DNA from 3 places in the Tardiphaga sp. 813_E8_N1_3 genome. Region 3 is predicted to be linked to each of the others. Evidence: riboswitches for the same ligand, from Rfam matches in the RefSeq annotation. Region 3 holds a riboswitch; each other region holds the start of a gene.

Region 1 (7,797 bases), 1.7 Mb from region 3:
AGCGCAGGTAGTAGGTCGTCTTCAATCCCAGCGTCCAGGCCAGGCGATAGAGCTGGTCGAGCTTCTTGCCGGATGGGTTGGCAATATAGAGATTGAGCGACTGCGCCTGATCGATCCATTTCTGCCGGCGCGAGGCCGCCTCGATCAACCATGCACTATCGATCTCGAACGAGGTCGCATAGAGCGCCTTGAGGTCATCGGGCACGCGGTCGATCGACCCGACACTGCCGTCGAAATATTTCAGGTCGGAGACCATGACTTCGTCCCACAGGCCCCTCTTTTTCAGATCGCGCACAAGGAAGGCGTTCACCACCGTGAAATCACCTGACATGTTCGATTTGACATAGAGGTTCTGATAGGCCGGCTCGATCGACTGCGCGACGCCGCAGATGTTGGAGATCGTCGCCGTCGGCGCGATCGCCATCACGTTGGAATTGCGCATGCCGGTGTCTTTCACCCGTGCACGCAGGCCGCTCCAGTCGAGCGTGATCGAACGATCCATCTGCACGCCGCCCCGCGCCTCCGCGAGGATTTCTATGGAGTCGATCGGCAGGATGCCGCGGCTCCACAGCGATCCGTCGAAGGACGGATAGCGACCGCGCTCGGCGGCGAGATCGACCGAGGCCGAGATGGAATGGAAGGCAATCGCTTCCATGCTGGTGTCGGCAAAGGCCACGGCCGCGTCCGACGCCATCGCGATGCCCTGGACCTGCAGCGCATCCTGGAAGCCCATCAGGCCAAGACCCACCGGACGATGCTTGAGGTTCGAGCGGCGCGCTTCCGGGATGGTGTAGAAATTGATGTCGATGACATTGTCGAGCATGCGCATCGCGGTCGTCACGGTGCGCTTGAGCTGCGCATGGTCGAGACCATCCTTGCCGATGTGATTGAGCAGGTTCACCGAGCCGAGATTGCAGACGGCGACTTCGTCGTCCGACGTGTTCAGCGTGATCTCGGTGCAGAGATTCGACGAATGGATCACGCCAGCATGCTGCTGCGGCGAACGCAGGTTGCAGGGATCCTTGAAGGTGATCCAGGGATGGCCGGTCTCGAACACCATGGTCAGCATGCGGCGCCAGAGATCAGTCGCACGCACCTTCTTGAACACGCGGATCTCGCCGCGCGCAGCCTTCTCCTCATAGGCCGCATAACGTTCGGCAAAGGGCTTGCCATAGAGGTCGTGCAGCTCCGGCGTCTCGTCGGGCGAGAACAGTGTCCATTCGCCATCAGCTTCGACGCGCTGCATGAACAGATCCGGCACCCAGTTGGCGGTGTTCATGTCATGGGTGCGGCGGCGATCGTCGCCGGTGTTCTTGCGAAGATCCAAGAACTCTTCGATGTCGATGTGCCAGGTTTCCAGATAGGCGCACACCGCGCCCTTGCGCTTGCCGCCCTGATTGACGGCGATGGCCGTGTCATTGGCAACCTTTAGGAACGGGACCACGCCCTGGCTCTCGCCATTGGTGCCCTTGATGTGGGCGCCGAGACCGCGCACGCGCGTCCAGTCATTGCCGAGACCACCGGAATATTTCGCCAGCAGTGCATTGTCCTTTACCGACTTGAAGATGCCGTCGAGATCGTCGGCCACCGTGGTGAGGAAGCAGGACGACAGTTGCGGCCGCTGCGTGCCCGCATTGAACAGCGTTGGCGTCGAGGCCATGAAGTCGAACGACGACAGCAGATTGTAGAATTCGATGGCGCGGGCTTCGCGGTCGATTTCGCGCAGCGCGAGGCCCATGGCAACGCGCATGAAGAAGGCCTGCGGCAATTCGATGCGATTGCCCTGCACATGCAGGAAGTAACGGTCATAGAGCGTCTGCAAGCCCAGGAACTGGAACTGAAGGTCCCCATCCGGCTTCAGCGCGGCGGCGATTCGCTTGAGATCGAAACGCGCGAGTTCAGGATCGAGCAGCTCGGCCGCAATGCCGGTCTTGATATAGGCGCCGAAATATTCGGCGTAACGCGTCGTCATATCGGCCTGCGACGCGTGCGTCGGCGTGCCTCCGACAAAGGACAGGACTTCCGTGCGCAGCTTGTCGAGCAGCAGGCGGGCGCTGACGAAGGTGTAGTTCGGCTCCTGCTCCACCAGCGTGCGCGCGGCCATGATGCCGGCCAGCGCCAGCTCATCCAGCGTAATGCCGTCATAGAGATTGCGGCGGGTTTCCTCCAGCACGGGCGCAGCATCGACGCTGTCGAAGCCGGCGCAGGCTTCGTTGACGATCAGCGCCAGACGCGCCGAATCGAGCGGCGCGCGGGTGCCATTCGCGAGCGTGACATGCAGCACCGGGGCAGTGGAGACGAGCGCCGGCTTGGCGGCCAGTTCCTCGGCGCGGGTACGGGCGCGTTCCTCGCGATACAGCACATAGGCGCGGGCCACCTTGTGGTGCTCGCTGCGCATCAGCGCCAGCTCGACCTGATCCTGCACGTCCTCGATGTGGAAGGTGCGGCCTTCACCGACGCGGCGCGTCAACGCAGCCACGACTTCGCCGGTCAACTGTTCCACCGCCTCATGGACGCGGCGCGATGCGGCCGCCGTATGGCCCTCGACTGCCAGAAAGGCCTTGGTTATTGCGACGGAAATCTTGCTGCCGTCGAACGGCGACACCGTGCCGTTGCGGCGGATGATCTGCATCGAGGGTTCGCGCGCGGGCGCAGCGAGCGTTTCCGGCGACAGTTGAATCAGCGGCGCATGAGCCGCATCGCGGCCATTGGATAAGACGGAAGATGAATTAGGCATCGGCAAGACCCCGTGTGATGCATCAAGCAATGGGGGCTGGGGCCGAAAGGACGCTGCAAAATACACGGCGGAAATCCGCCGGCATTGCCTGCAAGCGACCGCTGGGACACCCCGCCCATAGACGTTCTGGTGTCGCGGCAGGTCTCCTGGCTCGCAGGTCAATGTCTGTTTTCAGCCTTCCCGATGCTTACGCATCAGTGACTTCAATCGAAACAGACTCACTGCTTACAGTTGCGGGGGCAGCGCCGGAATGTGACGCAAAAACAGCGTCTTCACCGACTTCCCTCTTAGCCACCAAATCTTGCGACATGGCGGACCGTGACGTCTACATTTGGTGTGATCCGCGGCGAGGTGTCAAGCGAGCATTCAGAGTCACGACAACAAATCAGGCCGGGCTGTTGGTACCGTGGACAACTCCTGATCCAGCGACGGTCGAGATCATGGCACCGTTGGCGCCGAGTGAATCGCGGATGCGAAGTCCGATCAAGACGACCACGAGCAACATCGCGGCCAAGCCAGTGGGCGAAACGGCAAATTGATAGGCAATGAGCGCCACCGTCGCGAGACCGAGCATCGGCAATTCGTAGCCGAGGAAGCCCTTCGACAGGCCGACGCGGACGATGAAGCCGAACGCGATCGCGAGAACCATCACGTCGTAGAGAAACAGATAGGGCGTCGCCAGCAGAGTCGCCGTCGCCAAGGCTGCCGCCTTCCACTCGTAGCGCACGCGGCTGCGCCACAGCCAGGCAAGCGATACCGCGAGGGACGCGATGAGCATCCATTGCAGCGTCCAGGCCAATCTCTCGCTGCCATCGAAGAAGCGCACCAGCGCGAACAGGCTCTGCATCTTGCCCCACGGCGCGCGGCCTTCGACCAGAAAGGCCTGCGAGAACATCGGAATCCAGTGGAAGAAAGCCTGCCAGCTCTCGGTGCCAAAAGCGAGCCACGAGGCACCGGCAAGCGCGACCGTGGTGACACCTGCGCTAATGAACGCGCGCCACTGCGCGGCGGCGATCAGCGCCAATGGGTACAAGAGGCCATATTGCGGCTTGTAGCTGAGCAGACCGAGACAGATGCCCGACAGCACCGGCCGCGTCGGCAGCAGCACCAACATGCCGCCGACCAGTGACGCAGTGAGAAAGCCATTCTGCCCGACGAGCACATTGGCGAGCACGACAGGAAAAGCGGCGGCGAGCAGCAGGCCAAAGGGGCGACCAACGATCGCGCGCATTACAAGCAGATAGGGCACGGCGCTGGCGACGACCCATGCGATGAAAGCGACCGGATAAGGCAGCTTGGCGAGTAATCCTGCGATGAACAGGAACGGCGGTGGATAATGCCAGCCGAAATTGCCGGGATAGGTCTGGCCGAGCACGGCGACCTGGATCTTCTTCTGGATGTCCCAGTCATAAGCCAAAGCCGGCAGGCCATCGAGCACCGAGCGGCCCGCGGACCAGACATTGACGAAATCGGTCGGCTGACCCAGCCCATCCGCCTCGATGATCCAGCCGCGGCCGAAATACATCGGAAAGAACAGGATATGGACGGCGGCGAGAGTCACACAGACGATCAACAACGCGGACGGAATCGGCCCACGTCCCGGCTCTGTCAGGTTCAACTTCGTCGTCGTCATGCGGTCCCCGAAGCACGATCTATGTGGCGCTACGGTGCCTGCGGAAGCTTGAGGAAAGCTTAAATGGTGTAGATGCGTAGTCCGGTGCCGTGCACCACGATCCGAGGCAGAAACAAAAAAAACGCGGCCTTTCGGCCGCGTTTTGCATGTTTACGTGTGACGACTTTACGCCTGCGGCTGCGGCTCCAGTCCACCATCCGGACGCGGACGGGGCTTGCCGGCGGGCGGCACGGCGGAGGTGCGCGGACCCGACGGCTCGAGCACCGACTCGCGGTTCGGCTTCTTGCCGTTCAGGAGATCGCCGATCTCGTCGCCCGACAGGGTTTCGAATTCCAGCAGACCCTTGGCCAGCGTTTCCAGGTCTTCGCGGCGCTCGGTGAGGATCTTGGTCGCCTCGTCATAGCCTTCCGCGACCAGACGCTTCACTTCGGAGTCGATCTTTTGCGCGGTCGATTCCGAGACGTTCTGCTGGCGACCCATCTGCATGCCGAGGAACACTTCGTCATTGTTATCGCCATAAGCGACCGTGCCGAGTTCTTCCGAGAGACCCCAGCGGGTGACCATCATACGAGCCAGCCGCGTTGCCTGCTCGATGTCCGACGATGCACCAGAAGTGACCTTGTTGCGGCCGAAGATCAGCTCTTCAGCGACGCGGCCGCCCATCATGATCGCGAGACGCGAGGTCATCTGCTCCAGCGACATCGACATCTTGTCGCGCTCAGGCAACTGCATGACCATGCCGAGCGCACGGCCGCGCGGAATGATCGTTGCCTTGTGGATCGGATCGGTGGCGACGACGTTAAGGCCGACGATGGCGTGACCGCCTTCGTGATAGGCCGTCAGCATCTTCTCTTCCTCGGACATCACCAGCGACTTGCGCTCGGCGCCCATCATCACCTTGTCCTTGGCCTCTTCGAACTCGCTCTGCGTCACCATGCGCTTGTTGCGGCGCGCGGCGGTCAGGGCAGCTTCGTTGACGAGGTTCATTAGATCAGCGCCGGAGAAACCCGGAGTGCCGCGTGCGATGGTCTTGAGGTTGATATCCGGCGCCAGCGGCACCTTGCGGACATGGACCTTGAGGATCTGCTCGCGACCGACGACGTCCGGATTCGGTACCACAACCTGACGGTCGAAACGGCCGGGACGCAGCAGCGCGGGATCCAGCACGTCCGGACGGTTGGTAGCGGCGATCAGGATCACGCCTTCATTGGCTTCGAAGCCATCCATCTCGACCAGCAACTGGTTGAGGGTCTGTTCGCGCTCGTCATTGCCGCCGCCGAGACCGGCGCCGCGATGACGACCGACCGCGTCGATTTCGTCGATGAAGATGATGCATGGCGCATTCTTCTTGGCCTGCTCGAACATGTCACGCACACGGGACGCGCCGACGCCGACGAACATTTCGACGAAGTCCGAACCCGAAATGGTGAAGAACGGCACATTGGCTTCGCCCGCGACCGCACGCGCGATCAGCGTCTTACCGGTACCGGGAGGGCCGACCAGCAGCACGCCGCGCGGGATACGTCCGCCAAGGCGCTGATACTTGCCGGGGTCGCGCAGGAATTCGACGATTTCCTGCAGATCCTGCTTGGCCTCATCGACACCGGCGACGTCCTCGAATGTGACGCGGCCGTGGGCCTCCGTCAGCATCTTGGCGCGCGACTTGCCGAAGCCCATCGCCTTGCCGGCGCCGCCCTGCATCTGGCGCGACAGGAAGATCCACACGCCGATCAGCGCGATGAACGGCAGCCATGACACGAGCAACGAGACAAACCACGGAACGTTGTCGCCCGGCGCCTTGGCAGTGATCGACACCTTGGCGTCATACAGACGCTTGATCAGGCTCGGATCGCTTGGTGCATAGGTCTGGAAGCTAGAGCCGTTGGTGAAGGTGCCGTGAATCTCCGGCCCTTGGATCACGACGTCACGGACGTGGTTTTGATCAACTTCGGTGAGGAGCTGCGAGAACGAGATGTCCTGCGAGGCCGTGCGCTGACCGGGATTCTGGAAAAGCGTGAACAGCGCCAGCAGCAGCAAAACGATAATGACCCAGAGGGCAAAATTGCGCAGGTTCGCGTTCATCGATCTTCCTTCGTCGCCGCGCGAAATCGCGGCCTTATTCCCTTGTGAGTCGCCACAAGGGTTCACCCTGGGTCGGTCGGATACAATCTAGGTGCGACCGAGGGCGCTGCCAAGGGAACTGGGATGGACTATTTAACGCATCTACGCGCATTTCCGGTTCAAATAATGGCAGTGCTGACAGGGTTTTCCCACGGTGGTTAAGGTACCGTGGGGCAACAGGTACGTCTTTGCACTCAATCGGCGCGGCGACGCCTGGGCGGCGCCGCAACGATTCTCAGGCGGTCCTGCGTCAGCGTGATCATGGCACCGGCGAGCGTCTGCTTCAGCAGAATACCTCTCCCGCCCGATCGCGTGGCCTGGACTATCGCGAATACGAGCGTTTCGACCTTGCCGAGCTCGGCCGGCCCTTCGTGCCCGACCTGATCGATCATCCGCAGCAACAACCGGACGCGAATTTCCTCCGCCAGCCCCGCAAATGCTCCCGCATCGATGGTTTCAGGCACCCTGCCCGGGCTGTGCAGTGCCAGAAAACGCTCTGCTCCATCGACCATCAGCTCCAGCGCCGCATCGGCACGCCGCAACCGCGTCGCCAGCCGGGCGAGGTTGCGCGAATCGAAGCCCTCGGACGCCAGCGCCGGCATCAGAGCCCGCAGCCGCGGACGGGCGTAGCTTGGATCGGAGTTACTCGGATCGGTCGCGAAGTCGATTTTCGCTTTGGTCAGCGTAGCAACAAGTTGCACTTTCGCGATGTGCAAAAAAGGACGCGCGAGCTGGATGCCATCACGCTCGGTCAGCCGCGCCATACCCGCGAGGCCGGCGATGCCGCTGCCGCGCGCCATCCGCATCAGCAGGGTCTCGGCCTGATCATCGCGGGTATGGGCAGTCAGTACATGGAATGCTCCGACGCTGCGCGCGGCCTTGGCGAGCAGAAGATAGCGCGCATCGCGGGCCGCGGCAGGCAGTCCGGTTTTCGGCTTGGCGCCAGTCCAGCGGAGAGTGCGGTGAGGAATATCGAGAGATGCCGCGAGCCGTTTCACGTCGCGGGCCTCGCGGGCCGCTTCAGGCCGCAAACCATGGTCGATGGTCACGGCAATAAGGTCGGGGCCGCGTTTGAGCGCATGCCGCCAACGCGCGGCGAGCCACATCAGGGCGACGGAATCAGGACCGCCGGACACGGCAAGGACCAATGCAGGCGCGGACGCCCAGTCAGCGAATAGCTGTTTCGCCATCTGGGCCGAAATCGGCGACTGGTCGTCGTCGGACATGCGCGTCAGAACCGGTTGCGACCCAGCTGATTGTCAGGGTCGATCTGCCAGGGCGTGATCTAATCCGAAAACCGGGCTCC
Region 2 (7,797 bases), 2.6 Mb from region 3:
AGCAGCGCCGCCTGGACATGACGCGGCGTCTGCCGGTCGAAGGCGCAGTAATAAGCGGCCAGCAAGTCTTCGGCGAAAGGCACCTTGACGGCCAGCTTCTTCAGCTTGCGCCAGAACTGCTTGCGTACGCTTTCGCGGTCTTTGGCCAGTTCATCGGCTGGCTCGAAGCCCACGCTGTGGTCGGTTGCCATCGGCAATGTCCTCACGGCTGCAGTTTGCAGCGTTCCGATTAAATGGTGATTTGGCGCGGCGGTCGCAACGTTCAGCAACGCTCAGGAGTGGCCGAGTTGCCCGGCGATGGTATTCATGGCCTTCGCCAGATCGACATCGCGCTTGGTCACGCCGTCAGCGTCGTGGGTGGACAGTACTACCTCCACCGTCTTGTAAACATTGCGCCATTCCGGATGGTGGTCGCTCTTCTCGGCGACCAGAGCGACCCGCGCCATGAAGCCGAAGGCCTCGTTGAAGTCCTTGAACGTGAAGGTCCGGGCGATGGCATCGCGCCCGGAAACCTCGCTCCAGCCCGAGAGCTCCTTCAGCGCCGCCTTGCGGGCCTCGGCCGAGAGTCGTTCCACCATGCCAACCTCCTGCTTCACTTGAACTTTACTCTAACGCCCGGTGACACAGTTGGGATCCATGCCACAATAAGGCAGCAAATGCCGCGCATGCAGAACGGTAATCAAGCGTGCCGGTAACCATGCTGCCGTTGGAACGGCGCGTCGACCCGAAACTTTGCTACATTGTCGCTCGAACCCATTTGGCGCAGATGAATTTGAAGCGATTGTTTTCCAGATCCATGGCAGACGGTCCCGATGTTATCGGGCCGGTGGGACCGCCGTCGCCGCGGTCGATCCGGCGCAAGATGACGCTGATCACGCTGGCGGGGACGCTGGCGATCGTCGCGGCCGTGGCCGGCGCTTACTACTTCGCTATGAAGCCGGTGCCGCTGCGGATCGCCGTCGGTCCGCCGAACAGCGACGACGTCAAGGTCGTGCAGGCGCTGGTGCAGTCGTTCTCGCGCGATCACTATACCGTCCGGCTGCGACCGATCCTCACCGAAGGCGCCACCGCCAGCGCCAAGGCGCTCGCGGATGGCAAGGCCGATCTCGCGATCATTCGCGGCGATCTCGAAGTGCCGAAGAACGCGCGCGCCGTCGCCACGCTGCGCAAGAATGTCGCCGTGATCTGGGTGCCGCCGGCCGCCAAGGGCAAGAAGTCCGGGCCGAAGATCACCAAATTCTCGCAGCTCGCCGGCCGGCGCGTCGGCGTGATCGGCAAGACGCAGGCCAACGTCAATCTGCTCAACATTATCCTGCGGCAATACGGCGTCGATCCGGCCAAGGTCACCATCGTGCAGTTCTCGACCACCGAAGTGGCCGAGGCGGTGAAGGACCAGAAGGTCGATGCGTTCATTGCGGCCGGCCCGGTGAACAGCAAGATCACCAATGACGCCATCCAGGCTTCGAGCCGCGATGGCACGCCGACTTTCCTCGCGATCGATTCGGCCGAAGCCATCGCGCAGAATTTCCCGATGTATGAATCATCGGAAATTCCTGCAGGCGCATTCGGCGGCGCGCCGGCGCGGCCGGACGATGACGTCAAGACCATCAGCTTCTCGCATCACATCGTGGCACGGCAGAGCCTGTCGGATGTGACCATTGCCGCCTTCACGCGGCAGCTGTTTGCGATCCGTCAGCAGATCATCAACGACTTCCCGCTGGCGGCGAAGATCGAGACGCCGGATACCGACAAGGATGCGGTGATCCCCGTGCATCCCGGCGCGGCCGCCTATGTGGATGGCGAAGAAAAAACCTTCCTCGATCGCTACAGCGATTACATCTGGTGGAGCCTGATGGGGCTCTCGGCGATGGGCTCGATCGGCGCCTGGTTCGCGAGCTATCTGAAGAAGGACGAGCGCAACGTGAATGTGTCGGAGCGCGATCGTCTGCTCGACATGATCGCCGCCGCGCGCAAGAGCGAGTCGCTCGAAGAGCTCGATACGATGCAGGCGGAGGCCGACGATATTCTGCGTCATACGCTGAATTGCTACGAGCACGGTGCCATCGAGGAAGGCACGCTGACAGCCTTCAACATTGCGCTTGAGCAATTCCACAACGCCGTCGCCGACCGCAAGGCACTGATCGGGATGATACCGCCGGAGCCGATGAATCCGCCGGAGCAATTGCGCCAGCCGCCGCGGCCGCTGGCGGTCTAGCGTTTGAGATAGCGCCAACCGATCACGACGCCGCTTATCGAGACGATGGTGCCGAGAATCGACAGCAGCCACACCACGATGTCCCAGGCTGGGCGATACATCAGCAGCAACTGAAAATCGAAACTGTGCAGCGCGTTGAACAGCCAGCGATAGGTGCGCCGGCTTGAGTCGACGCGGCCGAGGATGTCGCCGGTGACGGGGCTGATGTGAAACCAGGTCTGCGCGTCGTCATCGAATTTGGCGCGCAGCACCGGCAGTTCGCGGTCATTGTGGTGCGTGTACCAATAAGCGTCGTACTCTCCGATAGTTAGCCGGTTTTCGAGGCGCGAGTCCGGCAGCAGCGTTGTTGCGGCTTTCCAGAGACGATCTTGCGGCAATCTTGCGATTTCGCCGCTTGCCGGATCGATCACCGTCTTCGTGCCGTCGCGTGACGCGACGATCATCAGCGGCATCCCGTCGATCCATACGAAGCGCGCTTCGACCGCGGCTTTGTCCGCTGGTACGCGAATGGCTGCAGCGATGGTTGGCGCATCGTGGCCGGCATAGCGCTCCAATACCTCGCGTGGCGTATTGCGGTCGGCAAAAACCCGGCCGGGATCGAGCGACAGCCAGCCCGAGAACATCCAGGTCAGCACGAACAGCCCGGCGATCAGTCCGGTGATGTGATGCCACGCCATCCAGCCGCGATAGGGCGTGATGTTGCCGTTCGCATAACGTTGCTTCAGGCGCACGCGCAGAATGCCGATCCAGATTCCGGTAACGCCGACGATCAAACAGATGCCGGAGATCCACAGCACCACCAGCCGCCACAGCGGTCCGTCCTGGCGCAGCACGGTCGGATAGATCCAGTGCGGGATCGAGCCGAGCCAGTTCCAGAAGCGTTCGGTACGGCTGGTATCGAGCGCGATCTCGCCGGAGCGCGAGGAGACGTAGAGTTTGGTGCCGGCATCATCGCCGAGCGCGATGAGATACAACGGCCGCAGCGGATCGTAACGCGCGGTGACACTCCATTGGTCGCGATCGACGATTTCTTCGAGTTGCGGTGATTGGCTCGCTGGATGATAGCTTGCGACTGCAAGCGCTTGTTGTTTGGAGACGTCAGTGATGGCGCGGCCATCGATGGCAGAGATCGTTTGCCGTTTGCCGTCCCAGCCGGTCAATCGATAGACCGGCTCATCGGCGATCATGTTCAATCGCAGATCGCGCGGATAGCGCGCGGCGCCAGCCTTCTTCATCGCGTCGTCGGGAGAGAGGGTAACTTTCTCCCAGGTGATGTCAGGCAATGTCGCCAGCCGCTCCGTATCGGAGAGGTTGGGAAACGCGACATACATCATCACTACGCCGGAGATGAACCACATCGCGAAGAAGAGACAGGTGACGATGCCGACCCAGCGGTGGCCGATATACAGCCACCGCCGGAGAGTGCGTGTCAGCTTGCGTGACAAGCTCAGAACCTCACGTTGACGGCGAGTTGAGCGGTGCGTGGCATGCCGAGGACCCACTGATTGTCGCTGTAGCTCGACGTCGCGTAGATCTTGTCGAACAGGTTATAGACGCGCAGTGACACCGTGGTGTTGACGTCCGGCTTCCACTGCAGGCCGGCATTGACCAGCGTGTAGCTCGGCATTTCCAGCGTATTGGCATTGTCAGCAAAGGTCTTGCCGACGATCTGCACGCCGGCATTGGCTGACCAGTTCGCTGTGAAAGCCCATGTCGCCCAGATGTTGGAGACGTTCTGCGGGACGTTGATGGGGACGTTGCCCGCATAATTCACCCCGATGGTCGCTTGCTGGAAGTCGTCATATTTCGCGCGCAGGAAAGCGGTGTTGGCGTCGATGCGCCAGCCGTGGTCGAGCGCGAGGCCGATCGAGGCTTCGATACCTCGCGACGATTGCTGGCCGACTTGTTGTACTGTTCCGCCACCGCCGGGAATGGGAGTGATCAGATTGTTCTTCACGATCTCATAGCCTGCTAGCGTCCACTCACCGCGACCGCCCCAGAACGACTGCTTGACGCCGATCTCGGCCTGCTTGCCGGTTGCGAGATCGAATTTCGCATTGGCATTGCTCGCCGAGATCAGTCCGCCGACCGTATCCACAGCCGTCGAATACTGGCCATAGAAAGCGAGATTCTGGATCGGTGTATAGACCGCGCCGACGCGCCACGAGGTCGCAGAATAGTCCCGGGTGTAACTGTTGGCGGGTTTGCGATAGTCGGTTCGCTCAATGGTCGGCTGATCTTGGCGGACGCCCGCGATCAGCGACAATTGTTCGGTGATGGCCAGTCGATTTTCGGCGAAGAACGCGTATTGATTGGCGACGCTCCTGAAGCCGGGAATCGTCGGGTCCGGGCTGCTGAACAGGCCGGGATCGAAGTTGATCGGATCGACCGATGACGATCCGCCATAGGGCGAGTTGTTGGTGTGCTTGAAGTCGATGCGATTGACGTCGAAACCGGCCAAAAACTCATTGGCCATGCCGAGCACATGGCCCTTGAACGTGGCGTCGAAGCGATCGCCGATCTGCTGCTGGTTATGGAAGATTTCGAAATATGAGCTGCGGTCGATCTGGCCCGTTGCCGGATTGAATGCGTAGTTTTCGAGCTCTTTCCAGTGCCGCTGGCTGTACATGTAATACAGCGTGTTGCGGATCGAGATGCCGTCGGCAACCTGCCATTCGGTCTTCACCTGGCTCCAGCTGTCCTGCCAGCGGATCGTGCTGTCGCCGACATTGTAATTCTTGAAGCGCAGGGCGGGATCGAACTGTCCGTTGATCAGCGGCGTGCCGAAATAGCGCATCGGGTGGCGATCGCCGTAGTCGGTCGAGATCGTCCAGACGAGGTCTTCGGTCTGCTTGATCTGTACGGTGGCATGCAGCGCGACATTCGAGTTGTTGCCGCGATCGACCCAGCCGTCCGACATGTTACCGGTAGCCGTGATGCGGTAGGCAACGTCCTTGTTGATCGGTCCGCCGCTGTCCACCGCGATGCGGCGGGTCATGTTGCTGTCGAGCGAGATTTCGGCCTGGTTTTGCGGGATCCATGACGGCATCTTCGAGACTATGTTGATAGCGCCGCCGACGGCACCCTCGCCGAACATCACGGACGCCGGACCACGCAACACCTCGATGCGTTCGGTGGACCAAGTGTCAAACGGGAAGTTGACCGTGCCCGAAGCGACGTAGAGTCGCGTGCCATCGAGCAACATCTTCACCGAATCCACGCCGGTGAAGCCACGGGTGCTGAAGGCAACGCCGCCGTTGCCGGGATCTCCGATGGCCGTTATGCCGGTGGCGTTCTGCGTCACGGCATCGAGTACGTTCTGCTGGCCGCGTTCGGCGATGGTCTCGGCCGAGATCACCTCGACGCTGGCAGGCGTCTGCAGGCGCGTCAGGCCGAGGCGGCTGCCGGTGGATGTAGTGCCCGTGAGGTTGAGCGTCGGCGCTGCGAAGACGGGGCCTGTCGGTGTGGTAACCGGCGCGCCGGTATTGGCGGCGACATTGCGCTGCTGGCGTGAGCGCGCAGCACGCGATGCATTGCCGTTCGTGGTGCGGCGTGCGCGCTGAGGCGTCGCCGACGGCTGGACTACAACGGGATCGAGCGTCTGGCTTGGCTGTGCAGCTTGCGCCCAGCTTTCGCTCGGACACAACAAGCAGGAGAGAGCAACAGAATAAAGAAAGGGAGTATGTCGCTTCAATGCGACGGGAGAAACGGAGGTCATCTACAGGACTCGCGGTTACGTGGCACGTCACCGCAAACCAAGTCGCCCCGCTGCTTTCAAACAGGCAGTGTGACTTCCACCAGGACACCCCGCCCAATGTGCTCGCGTGTGACCACGACTGGCGGCAGGTCTCCTGGCTCACGGGTCAATGCCTGTTGCCGCCTTCCCAGGTGAATACCCAGTGGCTCTTGGCGCAGGCTCGCCGCTTACAGTTGCGGGGGCAGCCGCGGAATCGGGGGATCCCCCTCACCGCATTCCCTTTTGATCCCCGAAGGGAACCGTCGCCTTCACGTTAAGGTGAAATTTCCAAATGTGTCAATCAAGTTGCTAGTCACTCGCAACGTGTGCTGACGGGTGTTGATATTGCGCATCACCTGTCATCGCAGCGTCAAGCGATTTGCCTAGAGCCACTGGTGCCAGAGCCAGGATCAGGAGTTCGCCATGGCGTACAAGTTTTCGGTATTACGTATTTCCCGCCGTCGTTTTCTCACGCAGTCAGCTGCAGCAGGCGCAAGCTTCCTGGCGATGCCTTACCTCAGCCGCGCGGCGGATCGTCCGGCCGTATCGCATGGCGTGCAGTCCGGCGATGTCGGGACGAGCAGCGGCATGATCTGGTCGCGCGCCGATCGCCCGGCGCAGATGATAGTGGAAGTCGCCACCACCGAATCCTTCAGCAATGCGCGCATGTTGCCTGTCGTCAGGGCGCTGCCTGAAACCGATTTCACGGTGAAGCTGCTGCTCGATAATTTGCCGGCCGGGCAGGACATCTTCTACCGCGTCAAATTCTGCGATCTCTCGCATACCGACATCGTCGGCGAGCCCGTGATCGGCCGCTTCCGCACCGCGCCGGCGGATCGCCGCGATGTGTCCTTTGTTTGGGGCGGCGATGTCGCAGGCCAAGGCTGGGGCATCAATGCCGATGACGGCGGCATGGTCACCTTCGCCACCATGCGCAAGCACAATCCGGATTTCCTGATCCATTCCGGCGACACGATTTACGCTGACGGCCCGATCCTGCCCGAAGCAAAATTGCCGGACGGCACGATCTGGAAAAACACCATTACGGTGCCGGAAAAGGCGAAGGTCGCCGAGACGCTCGACGAATTCCGCGCTGCGCACAAATACAATCTGCTGGACGACAATGTTCGTGCCTTCAATGCGCAGGTGCCGATCTTCGGCCAGTGGGACGATCACGAGGTCACCAACAACTGGTCCTCATCGAAGCAGTTGCCGTCATCTTACAAAGAGCGCGACATCACGCTGCTGGCCGCGCGCGGCGCCCGTGCCTTTCACGAGATGTATCCGATCTCGGTCAACCCGACCGAACCCGGACGCGTCTATCGCACGCTCAACTACGGTCCACATCTCGATGTCTTCATGCTGGACGAGCGCAGCTATCGCGGCCCCAATGGCCCGAACCTGCAGGAGACCTATGGTCCCGATGCGTATTTCATCGGCCCGGAGCAGATGGCCTGGCTGAAGCGCGCCTTGATGGCGTCGAAGGCGACCTGGAAGGTGATCGCCTCCGACATGCCGATCGGCCTCGTCGTCTATGACAATGCCGCCGACAAGAAGGGCTCGGAAGCGATCGCGCAGGCCGACGGCCCAGTGCGGGGCCGCGAGCTGGAGATTGCCGATATCCTGCGCTTCATCAAATCGGCGGGGATCCGCAACACGGTCTGGCTGACGGCCGACGTGCATTACACGGCGGCGCATTACTACAGTCCGGAGAAGGCCCAGTTTCAGGATTTCGAGCCGTTCTGGGAGTTCGTTTCGGGCCCGTTTCACGCGGGAACTTTCGGGCCGGCGGCGCTCGACAATACCTTCGGTCCCGAGGTCCGTTTCGTGAAGGCGCCGGGGCCCG
Region 3 (7,797 bases):
TTTTCGTGACCCAAAGACGCATGTCGCGTATTCGGTCCCGGATAGAGCAAGACCTGGATGTCAGCGCCCCGCCCATAACAGGCTGCTATGCTGTCGGTTCCGCGCGCGGAACAATAAAAGTTGTCGTGGGGCTATCCCGGTTCCGATCGCAGAATACATCAATCTATCTTTGCTAGATCGAGAGTGTTTCTAACCTGTGCTGCGTGAGGCCTTTCCATGATTACCGTCGGACAGCCGCCTGAACAGATGATGTTTCAGCTTGGTCTGCGGCGCCGTGGGATCAGCGATCGGCTGGTGCTGCGCGCAATGGAGGATGTTCCGCGCGATCGCTTCGTCGAGCCGAACGATCGTGCCCATGCCTGGCGGGATACGGCCTTGGCCATTGCCTGCGGTCAGACCATCAGCCAGCCCTTCGTGGTGGCCTATATGACCGAACAGCTGCAATTGAATGCTGGTCACCGTGTGCTCGAGGTCGGCACGGGATCGGGCTACCAGGCCGCGATCCTGTCAAAGCTCGTCCGCGACGTGCTCAGCATCGAGCGTTATCGTACGCTGGCCGATGCCGCCCGGACCCGGTTGGAGGCACTCGGCCTCCACAATATCGAGGTCATGCTCGGCGATGGCCTCAATCCGGCTGCCAATCTGGGATCGTTCGACCGGATCATCGTGACCGCCGCCGTGGAGGAGGTGCCCGTGGCGTTGACCGACCGGCTTGAGGAGGACGGCATTCTGGTTGCGCCGGTTGGTCCTCATAATGGCGTCCAGACCCTGGTCCGGATCCGCAAAACCGGGGATGGATTGGAGCGAAAGGAGCTTGTGGACGTGCGTTTTGTGCCAGCACTTCCGGGCATCGCGCGCGAGCTCTGAAAAAAAGTTCGTGAACGACTGTCACGTGTTGGTCGCAAGGTTAAAGGCTTGGTAACGGAGACGGTGTTTACTCAATTCAGTTGTTTGTTGCGTATGAGTGAGTAACCAATGTCCAGCGTTGTCGAGTTGCTTTACTCGCGTCGCGCTCCGCAGGTCGCGGTGCTGGCGCTGATGTCTATCGGTTTTGCGGGCTGCAGCGCCGACATGCAGACGCGTCTGTCTCAGAATCCAAGTTTTGACTCGGGGCAGTCCCGTGGCTTTGGCTGGCAAGGCGAAACCACCGGCTCGGTGCCGCAGCGGGCACCACGCGCGCCGGTCGAGCGCCAGGAACTGCCGCAGTATCAGCGCCCGGCCTATAATCCGCAGCCGCAGTATCAATCCCAGGCTTTGCCGCCGCCGATCTCGGCGCCGCAATCCTATCCGGCAGCTCGTCCGGTTGCGTCGGCTGCTCCCGTTAGCGGGGGCGGTAACGGTATGTATACGCCGCCGCCCGCACGTGCGCCGATCGAAACCACCGGCTCCACGGCGCCGCGCTCGGTTGCAGCGACCAACGGGCTTGCCCGTGATGGCGGCACCTCGATCATCGTCGGCACCAGCGATACGCTCGATGGTCTGGCGAAGCGCTACAATGTCTCGTCGGCCGCGATCCTGCAGGCCAATGGCTACAAGGGGCCGCGCGCGTTGTCGCCCGGCCAGTCGCTGATCATTCCGCGCCAGGGCGCCGCCGCAACTCCGGCCGTTGCCGCTGCTCCGAGCAAACCTGCCGCCGGCGCATCGACCACGCATTTCGTCAATCGCGGCGATACGCTGATGAGCATCTCGCGCCGGAACAACGTGCCGGTCGCCGAACTCGCGCGCGCCAATGGTTTGGCGCCGAACGCCCAGCTGAAGCTTGGTAGCAAAATCAACGTGCCCGGCGCACGTACTACGGCTTCTGCAGCTCCTGCAGCCGCGCCGCTCGCTGCGCCCGTCGCAGCCGTGACGGCTGCTCCGGCTGGCGCGGTCACGTCCGCTGCCGTGGCCCGTGTTGCTTCTGCCGAACCCGCACAGAAGGCCCGTCTCGCAAGTGCAACGACGACGCCTGAAGAAACCACGCCGGAATCGCCGACTAAAGCCGCTGACGCAACCGGCGCTTTGCCGACGTTCCGTTGGCCGGTGCGCGGCCGCGTGGTCACAGGCTACGGCGCTAAGACCAATGGCAAGTCCAATGACGGCATCAACGTCGCCGTGCCGGAAGGCACGCCGATCAAGGCTGCCGAAGATGGCGTCGTTGCCTATTCCGGCAACGAGCTGAAGGGTTACGGCAATCTGGTTCTCGTTCGTCACTCCAACGGCTACGTCACCGCATATGCCCATGCGAGTGAGCTGATGGTGAAGCGTGGTGAGACCATCAAGCGCGGTCAGGTGATCGGCAAGTCCGGCCAGTCCGGCGAAGTCACGTCGCCGCAGCTTCACTTCGAAATCCGCAAGGGATCGTCGCCGGTCGATCCGCTGCAGTTCCTCAACGGCGCGTAAACGCAATCCACGAAGTGTAGTTTGCATTCACACAAGCCCGGCCTCGTGCCGGGCTTGATGCGTTTGACCTCGGGGCTGCGGCCCACGCCAGCTCCGGAATCTTCAACGCGCCGCTGCGTGTGGGCAGAGTTAGCTCGCGCGAGCTCTGTTGACTGCCGCGCGATGTTGCCCATATGTGAACCTGTCGTGGTTCTTCGGGAAGGTTTGCCCGAAGCTAAGAGGGAAGCCGGTGAGGCGTTAAGCCAAGGCCGGAGCTGCCCCCGCAACTGTAAGCGGTGAGCCGCTGTCCATTAAAGTCACTGAGGCCCGCAAAGGTTTTGGGAAGGCCGGACAGCAGCATTGACCCGCGAGCCAGGAGACCTGCCTCGACAACATAAACGTCCTCGGGCGGGGTGTCCCGGTGGTGCGGTTGCGATTCCGCGACTGCCGTCGTGGAATCCAGACGTGTCACTTTGGCCTTTTGCCCCCAATCATTGGGGTTAAGCCATGTCTACTGTGTCAAAGTCTACCTCTTCAAAATCAACTACCTCACTCCCTGTTGCTACATTGGGCACGCCACGGATCGGTCCGCGGCGTGAGCTCAAGATGGCGCTGGAAAGTTATTGGTCCGGTGCAATCGACGAGAATGCGCTGATCGATGTCGGCGTCGGGCTGCGTGCCGCCAACTGGGCGCGCCAGAAGTCGCTCGGGGTCACGGTCATGCCGTCGAACGACTTCTCTTTCTACGATCAAGTGCTCGATACCAGCGTCATGGTCGGCGCCATTCCCAAAGTCTATGGCTGGACCGGCGGGGATGTTTCCTTCGCCACCTACTTTGCCATAGCGCGCGGATCACAAGGCGCCGCGCATGACGAGGCCTGTAAGCATGGCTCTCACACGCATGATGCGTCCCACGGTGTGCCAGCGCAGGAGATGACCAAGTGGTTTGATACCAACTACCACTTCATGGTGCCGGAACTGACGCCAGATCAAACCTTCTGTCTCGCGTCGCGCAAGCCAATCAAAGAATATGAGGAAGCGAGATCGCTGGGCTATCAGACGCGGCCTGTGCTGGTCGGGCCTGTGACCTATCTGAAGCTTGCCAAGAGTGCAGATGCGTCATTCGATCCGGTGACGCTACTCGATCGATTGCTACCTGTTTACGTCGAAGTGCTCGGAGAATTGGCCGACAGAGGCGCCGAATGGGTGCAACTGGATGAGCCATGTCTGGTGCTCGATCTCGACACGTCGGCCCAGCAGGCGCTGCAGCGGACTTATGCGGCTTTTGCCGAAGCGGTCCCGCAGCTCAGGATCATGCTGAACACTTACTTTGGCGAACTTGGCGATAACCTCGATCTGGCCCTATCGCTTCCCGTCGCCGGGCTTCATCTCGATCTGGTCCGTGGATCGGAGCAGTTTGACGAAGTCGCTGCGAAGGCACGAAAGGACCTGATCCTCTCACTCGGCGTGATCGACGGCCGCAATATCTGGCGGTCCGATCTGTCCAGCCTGCTCGATGGGCTGGAGCCCATGGTCGATCTGCTGGGGCGGCATCGCGTTGAGCTCGCGCCATCCTGTTCGCTATTGCATGTGCCGATCGATCTGGGCCTTGAGACTGATCTCGATCCGGACGTCAAAAGCTGGCTGGCCTTTTCGATCCAGAAGATGGAAGAGCTGGCCGCACTTGGAGCAGCACTGGCTGGCAGTCGCGCTGATGTTGCCGCAACGCTCGCGGCCTCGGATGCCGCGGCGGCCGCGCGACTGGCATCGTCGAAAATCCACGACCTAGCGGTCGCGAAGCGCGTCGCCTCGGTTGATGTGACCATGCGTCGGCGCGGCAGTGACTTTGCCTCACGGACGGGTGAACAGCATCAACGCTTCAAGCTACCGGCATTCCCGACAACAACCATCGGCTCGTTTCCGCAGACCCCGGAAGTGAGAAACGCGCGCGGGGCTAATGTCAGGGGCACGCTCAGCGATGCCGCCTACAAGACGTTCCTGCAGAACCAGACGGCGAGGGCTGTTCGCTGGCAGGAGAATATCGGTCTCGACGTGCTGGTGCATGGCGAGTTCGAGCGCAACGACATGGTGCAGTATTTCGGCGAGCAGCTCTCCGGCTTCGCCTTCACCAAACACGGCTGGGTGCAGTCCTATGGCTCCCGCTACGTGCGGCCTCCCGTGCTGTTCGGAGACGTGTCCCGACCGCATCCCATGACCGTCGAATGGTGGCAATATTCGCAGTCGCTGACCGAGCGGCCGATGAAGGCAATGCTGACGGGACCTGTCACGATCCTGAACTGGTCATTCGTGCGTGACGACATTCCCCGCGAAGTCGCCTGTCACCAGATCGCGCTCGCGATACGCGATGAGGTGGCCGATCTCGAAAAAGCTGGAGCCGGCATGATCCAGATCGACGAAGCGGCACTACGCGAAGGGCTTCCGCTGCGCAAATCGGAATGGAAGTCCTATCTCGATTGGGCCGTGGAGAGCTTCCGCATCTGCTCGTCAGGCGTGCGGGATGACACGCAGATCCATACGCATATGTGCTACTCGGAGTTCAACGACATCATCGATGCGATCGGTGCCATGGACGCCGATGTGATCTCCATCGAAACGTCACGTTCGAAGATGGAGTTGCTTGATGCGTTCCGGACCTACAAATATCCGAACGAGATCGGCCCAGGCGTTTACGACATCCACTCGCCGCGGGTGCCTGAAACGCGCGACATGGTCGATCTGCTCAAGCTGGCCCGGCAGCAGCTGGCGGACTCCCAGCTCTGGATCAATCCCGATTGCGGACTGAAGACCCGGAAATGGGAGGAGGTGCGGCCTGCGCTCGTGAATATGGTCGCGGCGGCGCGCGAGTTGCGAAACCTCGCCTAGAGCAAGTCGAATGCCGCCCCGTCGTCATGACGGGGCGGCATTCGCCGGTCACTTAACTGCCGGTTACTTCGTCGCCAGCTTCACGCCGAGACGGCCGGCGAGCTCCTGCACAAACTGCCAGGCGACGCGACCCGAACGCGAGCCGCGGGTGGTAGACCATTCCAGTGCGTCGCGCTCCAGCCCGGCAGCGTCGGTCTTGATGCCGTAATGGCTGCAATAGCCGCGCACCATGTCGAGATATTCGTCCTGGCTGCACTTGTGGAAGCCGAGCCACAGGCCGAAACGATCCGACAGCGACACTTTCTCCTCGACGGCTTCGCCGGGATTGATCGCGGTCGAGCGCTCGTTCTCGATCATCTCGCGCGCCAGCAGATGGCGGCGGTTCGACGTTGCATAGAGAATGACGTTATCCGGCCGGCCTTCGATGCCGCCTTCGAGCACAGCCTTGAGCGACTTGTAGGACGCGTCATTGCCGTCGAAAGAGAGATCGTCGCAGAACACGATGAAATAGAAATCCGAGGCGCGGATCTGCTCCATCAACGCCGGCAGGCTCTCGATGTCCTCGCGATGGATCTCGACCAGCTTCAAGCGGCCGGCAACGGATTTGCTGGCATTGACCGAGGCATGCGCCGCCTTGACCAGCGACGACTTGCCCATGCCCCGCGCGCCCCAGAGCAGCGCGTTATTGGCCGGCAGGCCGTTGGCGAAACGCCGGGTATTCTCGATCAGGGTGTCGACCTGCTGATTGATGCCCTGCAGCAAGCCGATATCGACCCTCGAGACCTTCGGCACGGGAGCCAGGCGGCCGTCGGGATGCCATATGAAGGCCTCGGCGCTGGCCAGAGAATCGGCATTGGAGCGCTTCGGCGCTGCGGCGGCCATGCCCGCGGCAATGGCCTCAAGGGCGAGCGCAATCCGCTCCTCCATGGGGGGAGCGGCGGCTGGTCGCGGACGTTTTGCCGCGGGCTTGACCGCGCGGGTCACAGCGGCCTTTTTGACAGGGCGGCGGCTTGTTTTATTGGGCTTTTTTGACATTTTTGACTTTCCTCAGGCCGCACCCATATCGAGGCCGGAACGCATCCGCAAGCGGTACAAATCGCAGACAAATCAGAGGGTTTACCGCCGTTGCAATTGGGACGCCGGCCGCTATAGTCCGCGCGAATTTGCCCAACCGGCCGAACGCCGACGCGTCGCCGGTTATTCCCCAGCGTTCACGAGGACTTCCCGATGTTCATTACCCCTGCGTTTGCCCAGGCTGCAGCCGGCGGCGACACCAACAGCATGCTGATGTCGCTGCTGCCTTTCGCGCTGATCTTCGTGATCATGTATTTCCTGATCCTGCGTCCGCAGCAGAAGAAGGTGAAGGACCACGCCGAGATGGTGAAGAACATCCGCCGCGGCGACACCATCGTCACCTCGGGCGGTCTGGTCGGCAAGGTCACCAAGGTGGTCGATGACGAGCAGGTTGAGTTCGAACTCGCCGAAGGCGTTCGCGTGCGCCAGCTCCGCACGATGATCTCGGGCGTGCGCACCAAGGGTGAGCCCGCCAAGGAGAAGGCGGACAAGGCTGATGCCAAGGACGACGCGGCCGCGAGCTGATGCGTTTGCGCGTCGCCATTTCAAGAATCTGACGGATCATCTCGATGTTGTATTTCACGCGGTGGAAGGCGCTGGCGGTCATTCTGACGGCGCTCGTGGTCTGCCTGTGCGCGGTTCCGAACTTCTTCCCCGAAGCCACCGTGAAAACCTGGCCAAAATGGGCGCAGCGCCATCTGGTGCTGGGTCTCGATTTGCAGGGTGGTTCGCACATCCTGCTCGAAGTCGACGCCAACTCGGTCAAGAAGGACAAGCTCGATCAGGTGCGCGACGACGTCCGCCGCACGCTGCGTGATGCCAAGATCGTCTATACCGGTCTTGGTGTTCGTGGCGACAATGTCGAAGTTCGCATCACCAAGGATACCGAGTATCAGACCGCGCTCAGCAAGCTGCGTGAACTGTCGCAGCCGCTGGGCGGCCTGATGGGGCAAAGCGGCCAGCGCAGCCTCGAAGTCTCCGACGCCGGCAACGGCCTGATCCGTCTCTCGGTGCCGCAGGCTGCGATCAATGATCGGATCCGGCAGTCGGTCGAACAGTCGATCCAGATCGTCGAGCGCCGCGTCAACGAACTCGGCACGGTCGAACCGCTGATCCAGCGTCAGGGTCTCGATCGCATCCTGGTGCAGGTGCCTGGCCTGCAGGATCCGACCCGCCTTAAGGAACTGCTGGGCAAGACCGCGAAGCTCGATTTCCGCATGGTCGACACCTCGATCCCGGCCGAGCAGGCGCAGGGCAGGGTGCCGCCCGACTCCGAACTCCTGATGAGCTCGCAGTCGCCGAAGACGCCTTATCTCGTGAAGAAGGAAGTGCTGGTCTCCGGCGCTGACCTGACCGACGCGCAGCCGGGCTTCGACCAGCGCACCAACGAGCCGATCGTCTCCTTCCGCTTCAACACATCTGGCTCCCGCAAGTTTGCCGATGCCACGGTGAAGAACGTCAATCTGCCCTTCGCCATCG

Evidence for each region. A riboswitch is a leader RNA that binds a small molecule or an ion and turns the genes downstream of it on or off. The one in region 3 is predicted to bind cobalamin.
Region 1: another riboswitch for cobalamin. It lies ahead of AB8A33_RS21620 (ribonucleoside-diphosphate reductase subunit alpha); the one in region 3 lies ahead of metE (5-methyltetrahydropteroyltriglutamate--homocysteine S-methyltransferase).
Region 2: another riboswitch for cobalamin. It lies ahead of AB8A33_RS25880 (TonB-dependent receptor); the one in region 3 lies ahead of metE (5-methyltetrahydropteroyltriglutamate--homocysteine S-methyltransferase).

What each region holds. Positions count from the first base shown of each region.
Region 1 covers NZ_JBPWQE010000001.1:4,558,606-4,566,402, forward strand. Annotated here, with positions in the region: gene AB8A33_RS21620 (ribonucleoside-diphosphate reductase subunit alpha) at 1-2,737, opposite strand, end outside; cobalamin riboswitch at 2,857-3,073, opposite strand; gene AB8A33_RS21625 (glycosyltransferase family 87 protein) at 3,123-4,370, opposite strand; gene ftsH (ATP-dependent zinc metalloprotease FtsH) at 4,536-6,452, opposite strand; gene tilS (tRNA lysidine(34) synthetase TilS) at 6,686-7,717, opposite strand.
Region 2 covers NZ_JBPWQE010000001.1:5,474,825-5,482,621, reverse strand. Annotated here, with positions in the region: gene AB8A33_RS25900 (YkvA family protein) at 1-191, opposite strand, end outside; gene AB8A33_RS25895 (4a-hydroxytetrahydrobiopterin dehydratase) at 273-596, opposite strand; gene AB8A33_RS25890 (TAXI family TRAP transporter solute-binding subunit) at 797-2,215, shown strand; gene AB8A33_RS25885 (PepSY domain-containing protein) at 2,212-3,660, opposite strand; gene AB8A33_RS25880 (TonB-dependent receptor) at 3,663-5,933, opposite strand; cobalamin riboswitch at 6,040-6,231, opposite strand; gene AB8A33_RS25875 (alkaline phosphatase D family protein) at 6,375-7,797, shown strand, end outside.
Region 3 covers NZ_JBPWQE010000001.1:2,862,585-2,870,381, reverse strand. Annotated here, with positions in the region: gene AB8A33_RS13715 (protein-L-isoaspartate(D-aspartate) O-methyltransferase) at 217-867, shown strand; gene AB8A33_RS13710 (peptidoglycan DD-metalloendopeptidase family protein) at 976-2,382, shown strand; cobalamin riboswitch at 2,553-2,764, shown strand; gene metE (5-methyltetrahydropteroyltriglutamate--homocysteine S-methyltransferase) at 2,869-5,244, shown strand; gene AB8A33_RS13700 (ATP-binding protein) at 5,308-6,279, opposite strand; gene yajC (preprotein translocase subunit YajC) at 6,472-6,843, shown strand; gene secD (protein translocase subunit SecD) at 6,888-7,797, shown strand, end outside.